2 regions of the Mesorhizobium sp. WSM4989 genome follow, and region 1 is predicted to be linked to the other one. Evidence: predicted binding sites of a transcription regulator. Region 1 holds the regulator's gene; the other holds the start of a gene.
The links. Region 1 encodes LexA, which represses DNA repair genes until DNA is damaged. Its sites were predicted from a motif close to TGTTCNNNNTGTGTTCNG; they were not measured.
Positions count from the first base shown of each region.

Region 2: P9217_RS02915 (ATP-dependent helicase) is a predicted target of LexA. The motif match lies at 1,551-1,568, and genes of this name have one in related genera.

Region 1 is NZ_JARTVN010000002.1:1,943,436-1,948,498, reverse strand. It holds gene moaC (cyclic pyranopterin monophosphate synthase MoaC) at 1-285, shown strand, start outside; gene glp (gephyrin-like molybdotransferase Glp) at 287-1,492, shown strand; gene lexA (transcriptional repressor LexA) at 1,609-2,343, shown strand; gene P9217_RS22160 (ComEC/Rec2 family competence protein) at 2,337-4,784, opposite strand; gene gltX (glutamate--tRNA ligase) at 4,887-5,063, shown strand, end outside.
Region 2 is NZ_JARTVN010000001.1:559,522-564,584, reverse strand. It holds gene P9217_RS02915 (ATP-dependent helicase) at 1-1,536, opposite strand, end outside; gene P9217_RS02910 (hypothetical protein) at 1,698-1,853, opposite strand; gene P9217_RS02905 (hypothetical protein) at 1,979-2,161, shown strand; gene P9217_RS02900 (LysR substrate-binding domain-containing protein) at 2,412-3,380, opposite strand; gene P9217_RS02895 (hypothetical protein) at 3,491-4,324, shown strand; gene P9217_RS02890 (DMT family transporter) at 4,324-5,063, shown strand, end outside.

The sequences.
Region 1 (5,063 bases):
GCCAAGAAGACGCATGAGCTCATCCCGCTTTGCCATCCCCTCCTTCTCACCAAGGTTGCCGTCGAGATCGAGCCCGATCGCGCGCTTCCCGGCCTGAGGGTCACCGCGCTTGCCAGGGTTACCGGCAAGACCGGGGTCGAAATGGAGGCGCTGACCGCGGCGTCGGTTGCCTGCCTCACCATCTACGACATGGCCAAGGCAGCGGACCGCGCCATGGCGATTTCCGGCATCAGGCTGGTCGAGAAAACCGGCGGCAAGTCGGGCGACTACAAGGTAGGTCCTTAGCATGGCTTTGCTTCCGGTCGCCGAGGCGCTCCAACGCCTGTTGGACGGCGCGACCGCGCTGCCAGGCGAAAGCGTGCCGCTGGCCGACGCGTCCGGCCGGGTGCTGGCCGACCCCGTGGTGGCTCTGCGCACCCAGCCGCCCTTCAATGCGTCGGCGATGGACGGCTATGCCGTGCGGGCCGCCGACGTAGCCTCGGCGCCGGCGCGGCTCTCCGTGATCGGCATGGCGCCCGCCGGGCGTGGCTTCACCGGCTCTGTCGGCAAGGGCGAGGCCGTGCGCATCTTCACCGGCGCGCCGCTCCCCGAAGGCGCCGATACCATCGTTATCCAGGAGAATGTCCGCGATCTCGGCGGCGGCGGCATCGAAGTGACCGAGCCGACCGTGGAGGGACGAAACGTCCGTCGCCGCGGCCTCGACTTCTGCGCGGGCGACCTGCTCCTCGAAAAAGGCCGCCAGCTCGATCCGGCGGCGCTTTCGCTGGCGGCATCGGCCAACCATCCGAGTCTCAACGTGGTGCGGCAGCCGCTGCTCGCCATCATCGCCACCGGCGATGAATTGCTGCCGCCGGGCAGCGCGCTCGGCCCCGACCAGATCATCTCGTCGAATGCCTGTGGCGTCACAGCTACGGCCCAGTCGGTCGGCGCGCGCGCGCTCGACCTCGGCATTGCCGCCGACCGCAAGGACGCGATCGCGGCCCTGGTCAAGAAGGCGGTCAAGGCCGGCGCCGACGTCATCGTCACGCTTGGCGGCGCCTCCGTCGGCGACCACGACTTGATCCATGACGTGCTGACCGGCGAAGGCATGCAGCTCGACTTCTGGAAGATCGCCATGCGTCCCGGCAAGCCGCTGATGTTTGGCCGGCTCGGCGACATTCGCTGCATCGGCCTGCCCGGCAATCCGGTCGCAAGCCTGGTCTGCTCGCAGCTGTTCCTGAAGCCGCTTCTGGCGCGGCTGGGCGGCCGGTCCTGCCGTCAGGAAATCCGCACGGCCCGGTTAGGCGTCGCAATGCACGCCAACGATCTCAGGCAGGACTATGTGCGCGCCGTGGTCCGCGAAGATGCGGGGGGGTTGATCGCAACACCGTTCGGCACCCAGGATTCCTCGATGTTGAGGATGCTCGCCGATGCCAATGGCCTGATCGTGCGCCAACCCTTCGCACCGGCGGCTGAAGCCGGCGAGGAATGCACCGTTCTGATGTTACGCTGAACAAAACGTCAACACATTCACTAAACTTTAAACGGTTGCGGAACACAACTGGAACAGATAGTGTTTGTTCTGGGTTTGTTTTTCTGATTCTGGTTTCAGAACCCATGGGGGCCGCCATGCTGACGCGCAAACAACATGAACTGCTGATGTTCATCCATGAACGGCTCAAGGAAAGCGGCATTCCGCCGTCTTTCGATGAGATGAAGGAAGCGCTCGACCTTGCCTCGAAATCGGGCATCCACCGCCTGATCACGGCGCTGGAGGAGCGCGGTTTCATTCGCCGGCTTCCGAACCGGGCGCGTGCCCTTGAAGTGCTGCGCCTACCTGACTCGATCGCGCCCGGCCTCAATGCGGCGAAGAAGTTCTCGCCGAGCGTCATCCAGGGCGGCCAAGGCAATCTCGGCCGCCAGATCAAACCCGCGGCGCCCGCCCGCACGCCGACGCCCAGCAATGACGACGACGCCGTTTCAGCCGTCTCCATCCCGGTGATGGGTCGCATTGCCGCCGGCGTGCCGATCGACGCCATCCAGCACCAGACGCATTCGATCACAGTGCCGCCGGACATGATCGCGGGCGGCGAGCACTACGCGCTCGAGGTCAAAGGCGATTCGATGATCGAGGCCGGCATCTTCGACGGCGACACGGTCATCATCCGCAACGCCAGCACTGCGAGCCCCGGGGAGATCGTCGTGGCGCTGGTCGATGACGAGGAGGCGACGCTGAAGCGCTTCCGCCGCAAGGGCGCCTCCATCGCGCTCGAGGCTGCCAATCCGGCCTATGAGACGCGCATCTTCGGTCCCGATCGCGTCAAGGTTCAGGGCAAGCTCGTCGGGCTCATCCGCCGCTACTGAGGGGGCTGTGGCTTGGCCTCCGGCTTCTCGGGCTTCTTGTAAGGCGCCAACCCCCTCGCCTCACGCGAGTAGCGCCGCTGTTCGTGCCAAGGGCGGTACGGTTTTTCGACGGCGTATTGAATGGTTGCTCGCGCCGTCGCCGATTGCGGATCGAAGAAGACGGCGGCACTGCCGTCGCGCGCGAGCTGCCGCTTGGTGACGACGAGGATACGTGGATCGTGGCAGGGATTGTAGGCCGTGGCGTCGTTGATGACGATGAGGTCTGCGAAGTCGCAGGCAGGCCGGGCAGCTTCGCGGTTCTCGGCGAGCGCGACGATCGCGCCTGATGGATGCCGGCCAATGCAGAGATCGCCCGTGCAGTAAAAGGGCGATCCAGGCGGCAGGTCGACCGGATCGGCCAAGTCCAGCGTGCCCTTGGCGAATGTCTCCGGCGGCACGATCGTTTCGGCCTTGAGCGCACGTTTCCAGTTATCGGTGGTGAACTCGTTGGAGCGGGCGCGATTGATGGCGAGTTCGCCGCCGCCGATCGGAATCGCCACCAGATGCGCGTCCTCCGAGATCAGCAGGTCCGGCGTGCGCACCTGCGGGATGATCATCACGGCCGCGGCAGCGAAAGGAATTGCGGCCAGCCTGAGCCAGGTAGTCGCCATCGTGGCGATGACGAGCGCGATCGTCGCCAGCAGCACCGAATGGATCGAGATCAGGCCCACGGCATCGACCGGCGACCACTCCGAAATCCACGCCGAGATCGCGATCATCGCCGCCAGGCCCTTGCCCATCAAATAGAGGAAGGGCCCGTCGAAGCCGAACGGCATCATGACCGCGCTGGCGACGGCGAGAAACATCACGATCGTGACGATCGGCATGATCGCGAGATTGGCCAGCAGGCTGAGCGGCGAGACGCGCTGGAAATGCCAGATGGCAAACAGCGCCGTGGCACTTCCGGCAATGATCGACGTCATTGCGGCGCCACCTGCTCCGACTGCCAGTTTGTGCGACATGAACCGCAGGAACGAACGCTTGTCCGGCGGCGCTCTCACCGTGCCGGCGCGGTAGTCGGACCAGCCGGCATAGGCGCCGACAAGGGCGGCGGTTGCCGCGAACGACATCTGAAAGCTCGGGCCAACCACTTCATGCGGCGACACCAGGATGACGGCGATGGCCGAGATCGCCAAGTTGCGCATCGTCAGCGCGGCGCGGTCGAAAAGCACGGCGATCAGCATGACGGCCAGCATGATGAAGCTTCGCTCGGCGGCGACCACCACGCCGGAGATGACGAGATAGGCGGCGATCGACATAAGCGCGATTGTCGCGGCATATTTCTTCACCGGCCGGCGTGACGAAAAATCCGGGAACAGCGCAAAGGCGCCGCGCAGCAGAAGCATGACCGTGCCGGCGACCAGCGCCATGTGCAGGCCCGAAATCGAGATGATGTGATAGATGCCGGTCCGCCGCATCGCCTCGTTGATGTCCTCGGGAATGCCGGCGCGCACGCCGACGATCAGTGCGGCGGCAATCTCGCCTTCGGGTCCGCCGACGGTGCTTCTGATGTGGTCGGCAATATTTTCGCGCGCGTTCTCGATGGCCGAGGCGATGCTCGTCTGAGCGATCGGGTCGGTTGGCGGAATGACTTTCGGGTCGCCGAGGAAAAATCCGCTGCCGCCGATGCCGGAAAAATAGCTGTCGAAGGAAAAATCATAGCTTTCGGGACGGACCGGCCCGGTCGGCGGCAGAAGCCGCGCGTAACCCATCACCAGCGATCCGGCCTTCATGCCGGCCGGGATCCTGCGTGCCGAAAGCCTGACGCGATCCGGCGCGTAGCGCAGCTTTGGATGCGCGGTCGAGAGGAGATCGATGGTCAGCCTGACGCGGCCATTGGCCATTTCCTCGGCGATGACGACGCGGCCTGTCAGCCGCGTCTGGATTTCGGAGCCGAGCATCGGTGTAGCGGCGCGCCAGGTCTCGACCTTCGCGGCGACGAAGCCCAGCGCGCAAAACAGCGCCGCCATAAAGACCAGGTGTGTCTTCAGCCAGGGACGCGAAACCGCCGCGCATAGAGCCATCAGCGCCACCGCCGCCAGCGGTCTGTAAAGATCCGGCTCGGCGCTCAAGGAATAATAGAGTATCACGCCGGCGGCCAGGAACACCGGCACCAGGAGGAAGCCGATGCCGCGGTCGAGCTCGGTGGAGGCTGCCTCGGCCACACCCCGGCGAATCGCGGAAAACGAGGCACGGCGGAACCGCCTGCGGATCAAGTCGATCGCTGCCGGCGGAGGCGGCTTCACGACGGCGTCGCCGTCCGAAATCTCGGTGGCCGGACGCGGCACGGGAACCCAAACCGGTACTGCCTCAGCAGGCACGGTGTCGGCAAACAGCAGGCGCTCGCTCACGCCAGCCGTCGTCTTCTCGCCATCCTCCGCACCCCGGCCACGTCCAGCCATCGGGTCTGCCCCTTGCGCCCCAGACCTCCTATGCTACATGAACGCCCACCGCGCGAAAGTCCGCGCAATCATGCCCGCTTCAGAGCTTCTTCCGAGAGTTCCATGTCCGACAAGGTCGTCACCCGCTTTGCCCCCTCGCCCACCGGCTATCTGCACATCGGCGGGGCGCGCACGGCGCTGTTCAACTGGCTCTACGCCAGGCACACGGACGGCACGATGCTGCTGCGCATCGAGGACACTGACCGCGAGCGCTCCACCGAAGCGGCGACAGCCGCTATC
Region 2 (5,063 bases), on a different contig from region 1:
CTCCAGATGCGGCTCGTACCAGAGCCTGACCCGCTCGAGGTCGGCCGGCCATTTGGCGCCGGCGCGCAGCCCGCTGTAGATGTCGAGGAAGACCGGCCAGTCTTCGGCCGCGCGCTGCGGCGGCCGGAAGCGTGCAAGGCCGAGCGTCTCGTCGAGCGACGTCGCCATCGCCTCGACGATCTGTGAGGCGGCCGAAGGCCCGATGCCGGGCATCAACTGCAGCACCCGGAAGCCGGCGATCCTGTCGCGCGGGTTCTCGGCAAAGCGCAGCATCGCCAGCATGTCTTTCACATGCGCGGCATCGAGGAATTTCAGCCCGCCGAATTTGACGAAGGGGATGTTGCGCCGCGTGAGCTCCACCTCCAGCGGCCCGCTGTGATGCGAGGCGCGGAACAGCACGGCTTGCGCCTTGAGCGCCGTGCCGGCCTCGCGCTCGGCAAGGATCGCCTGGCAGACATAATTGGCCTGCTCAGCCTCGTCGCGCACGCTTACCAGTTGCGGCCTGTGCGACGACCGGCGTTCGGTCCAGAGATTCTTGGTGAAACGCTCGCTTGCCTCGCCGATTACTTTGTTGGCGGCGGCTAGGATCGGCTCGGTCGAGCGGTAATTGCGCTCCAGCATGACGATCTCGGTGCCTTGCGCGAACTGTTTTGGGAAATCGAGAATGTTGCGCACTTCCGCGGCCCGGAAGGAATATATCGACTGTGCGTCATCGCCCACCACGGTCAAGCCCGCGCCGTCCGGCTTCAGCGCCAACAGAATAGAGGCCTGCAGCCGGTTGGTGTCCTGGTATTCGTCGACCAGCACGTGGTCGAAGCGGGAGCCAAGGTGAGCGGCGATCTCCGGCTCGGCCGCCATCTGCGCCCAGTAGAGCAAAAGGTCGTCGTAATCGAGCACGTTCTGCGCCTGCTTGGCCTCGACATATGCCGCGAACAGCTCCTTCAGCTGTTCCGCCCATCCTGAGCACCAGGGAAAGGCCGAGCCCAGCACCTCGCCGAGCGGCGCCTGGGCGTTCACCGCCCGCGAATAGATCTGCAGGCAGGTGGCTTTGGTCGGAAAACGGCTTTCGGTCTTGGAAAAACCGAGCTCGTGCCGGGCAAGGTTCATCAGGTCGGCCGAATCCTCGCGATCGTGGATGGTGAAAGCCGGATCGAGGCCGATCTGCTCGGCATAGTCGCGCAAGAGTCTGGCGCCGATACCGTGGAAAGTACCGGCCCAGGATAGCGCATCGGCGATGATCGCGGCATCGCGGCCCAGCACCTCGCCGGCGATGCGCTCGACGCGCTTCGCCATTTCAGCCGCGGCGCGGCGCGAAAAGGTCATCAAAAGGATGCGGCGCGGATCGGCGCCCTTGACGATGAGGTGCGCCACGCGATGCGCCAGCGTGCTGGTCTTGCCGGAGCCGGCCCCGGCGATCACCAGCAGCGGCGCGGCCACCTTGCCGTCGCCATGCACCACCGCCAGCCGCTGCTCGTCGTTCAGCCGGGCAAGATAGGCAGGAGTTTCGAAGGACGAATCACGGGCGGCGATGTTCATCGCCCATCAAGCATCGTTTCCGCTTTGTTCGCAATACAGCTAATCTCGCCCAAAGGCGGCCAAGTGGGGGGCGATGCCCGGCAGGGCAGAGGGGACGCTGTACGCGCCGGCATGTGCTGGATAGGCCGGCCATCTTCCCAACAAGCGCGAGAACGGCCGATCTACCTTTTCGGCTCGACGCCCATCGCCGCCGACTGGCGCCGCAGCGACCGCCGATCGTCCGGCGGCGCGAGATCGCCGGACGCCTCCTCGATGATCCTCATCGTGACGCGATAGGCCGTGTAGCCGAACAGGCCGACGAGCAGCAGACGGATCATGACATCTCCTCGTGAGTTAACGAGGTTCAACCGGAGACAGGCGCGTTGGTTCCCGCCGGACGGCGCAACCAAACCGCCGCCGCCTCGTTTGCTTCGAAGAAAGGGGCGAACGAGAGGAGGTCGTCATGAAGAAACTTCCTGTGCTGCTGGCTCTCGCGGCAGGGCTCGGGCTCGCCGCCTGCGACAACAGCGTACAGCCCACCAAGGCGCCAAGCGACACCGTCGACAAAAACCCGCAGGTCGACAAGAACCCGGTGCCGCAATCGACCACCGGCGGCGACCAGCCCGGCACGCCGCCGAAGCAATGAGAGCGGACGATGTTGTCGGGAGACGAAGCGGCGGCGCCGCAGAAGAAGGCCGGCGCTGCTTGGGAGGAAGCTGGAAAGCGCCGGCCAAGCGGGAAAATCAGGCCCGCCGCAGGATCAAAGATAGCTGAGTCTCTCCGCCGCGTCATGGGGCGATCGCGCTAGCCGGCTACAGGTATCCGTCCAAACGCTTTGTCGGCCTTCAAAGATCGGAGAATCTCAGGGGTGTGTTTGCGTCGCTTGCGCCGCCGCGTCACGCCATCGCGGCGCGCGCCAGCGGCACGTTGGCGATCTCCAGGTCCAACTGGCGCTGCGTCAGCGCCGCTTCGGCCATGATCCACTGCTTGAACAGCTCCACCTTGCGGGCGCCGAGCGCCTTGATGGGGCTGACGAAATACCAGCCGGCGGTGTTGGGATGGTGGACCGCGAAGGGGGCGACCAGCCGCTCGGCTCGGATGTCGCTTGCCATATAGGCGCGGTTGGCAACGGCAAAGCCCATGCCGGCATTGGCCGCCTCGTAGGACATCATGCAGGAATCGAAATAGATGCTCTTGGTCTCGCCAAGCACGAAACTCGCGCCGGCAAAAGCCAGCCACGACTGCCAGTTCTGGGTGCAGGTGTCGGAGTGGAGCAGGGTGAAGTGCCTGAGGTCCTCCGGCGTCACCTTGGACAGCGGCTTGTCGCCCAGCACCTCGCGGAACAGCTTGCGGCTGCACACCGGCGTCAGGTCCTCCTTGAACAGCAGCACGGAGTTGAGGCCGGGGAAATTGCCGTCGCCATAGCGGATCTCGAGATCGTATTCGGAGGTCGCGAATTCATGCGTGGCATAGGAAGTCGAGACCCGCATCTCGATATCCGGATACTGCCGCTGGAAGGTGGCAAGCCGCGGAAACAGCCAGCGCGCCGCGAAGGTCGGCAAGACGCAGATCTTCAGCACATGCGCCTGGGATTGGCCGGTCGCCTCCATGCTGGCAGCCACGATCCGCTCCAGCGCCTCGCGCACGCGCGCCACGTAGGTCTCGCCTTCCGGCGTCAGCGACACCGCGTTGCCGCCGCGCTGGAAGATCTTGAAGCGCAGCTGGTCCTCCAGGCTCTTCACCCGCTGGCTGACGGCTGAGGCGGTAATGAACTGCTCTTCGCCCGCGCGCGTGAAGTTGCGGTGCCTGGCGGCGCTCTCCACGATTTTCAGCGAGTTTAAGTTGACCTGGCTGAGCAGACGCACGGGGTTCGACCTTTAGCTATGCTTAAAGTAGCACCAGCATTCCTAAATTTACAGGGGCGGGTGCTCAATCGACTGTTTACCAAGTGTTGCCCCCACCTTGGAGAAGTAGAATGAACGCCCATACAATCCCCGAACTGCGCTATGCGATGAGCCGTGAAGCCATCATCGGTCATGATACGGCGTGGAAAGTGTCGAGCTTCGGCGTCGCCCAGTATCTTCACGGCTACGACCCGCAACTGCTCGCCGCGATCGAGGAGGCGGCGCTCAAGCTCAAGGCCAGCCACGCCGTGCACAAGCATCTCGACCTCACCTTCATCACCGGCGCGGACCGCTACATTCCCGAGATCAAGGAACTGCTCAACGACAAGCTGCGGCTGGAACGGCTGTCCGACATGATGGGCACCAAGCTCGAACCCTATCCGCTGTCTATCGTCGGCTCGACCGTCACCTTCATGAACCCCAAGGACGGCGCCGTCGACTGGCACTGCGATGGCGTTCCGGTGACGGAACTCATTCCGCTCTCGATCAGCGATCCTCTGATCGGCGGCCATCTTGAAATCTATTGCGACGATTCCGAGACGGGGCGTGCCATCCTCGAATCCGGCAGCGACCTGCCGCGCAACAGGGTCATGCGCATCGACCACAAGATGAATTACGCCACGCTCGGCCAGTTCCTCGGCGTGCTCCATCGCACCGCGCCGATCCAGCTCGGCTCGCGGGTCACCCTGGTGCTCAACCAGCGTTCGGTGGCGAAGCCCTATGTCGACGACAACCGCATGTTCTACCTCGCCGCCGACAACGACCAGGACCGCGGCTGGGTGAACGAACTGGCCGAGGACGTCTGGACGAACCAGCTGCCGGCCTATCGCCGTCACGCCGAAGAACATCCCGTGCCGAAGCCGGCTGTCGATCCGGTCTCCGGCGGAGCCAGGGAATCGTGGTAGTGGCTGACGATCCGGCCGGTCGCCAGCCGCCTTCAGCATCGCTGAGCCTTGGCCCGCTCACCGCCGAAAGGCGCAGCGACCGTTCCAGCGCTGCTCCCCCGGTGGCGCTGGCCTTTGCCCTCGGCGCCGTGGCGCTCTGGGCGACTAACGCTTTCGTCGGCAAGACGCTGCTTGCCAATCACCCGGTATCGGAGGTGCAGTTCCTGCAGTTCTCAGGCGCCGCGCTGGTCTTTGCGCTGATCAGGTTCTTCCCTTCTCCCCTTGTGATCAAGGGGGCCGGACGGATCGCCGACGCAGGAGTTTCTTCCAACATCTCTCATCCGTCTCGGCGCTCCGTGCCGATCCACCTTGTTCCCCAAGGGGATAAGGGGAGAACCGTGCGCGCCTGCGCCGTCGGCTTCATCGGCCTGGTCGGCACCATGGCGTTGCAATACATCGCCTTCGCCTCGATGCCGGTCATCGAGGCCAATCTCGTTGCCTACACCTGGCCGCTGATGGTCGCCGCCGCCGTCATCGTGCTCGGCCGCCCGCGACGGCCGCTGCTGCTTGGACTGACCGCCGCGCTGGGCTTCACCGGCGCCGCGCTGGTGATCTCCGGCGGAGGCGCGCATCCCTGGTTCGGAGGTAGCCCCGTCGGTTATTGCGCCGCCTTCGGCTCGGCACTTTGCATGGCCTTCTACTCGCTTGCCGTCGGCCGCCTTGCCGTGTCGCCGGATCGGCTTCTGCTGCCTTCGGCCCT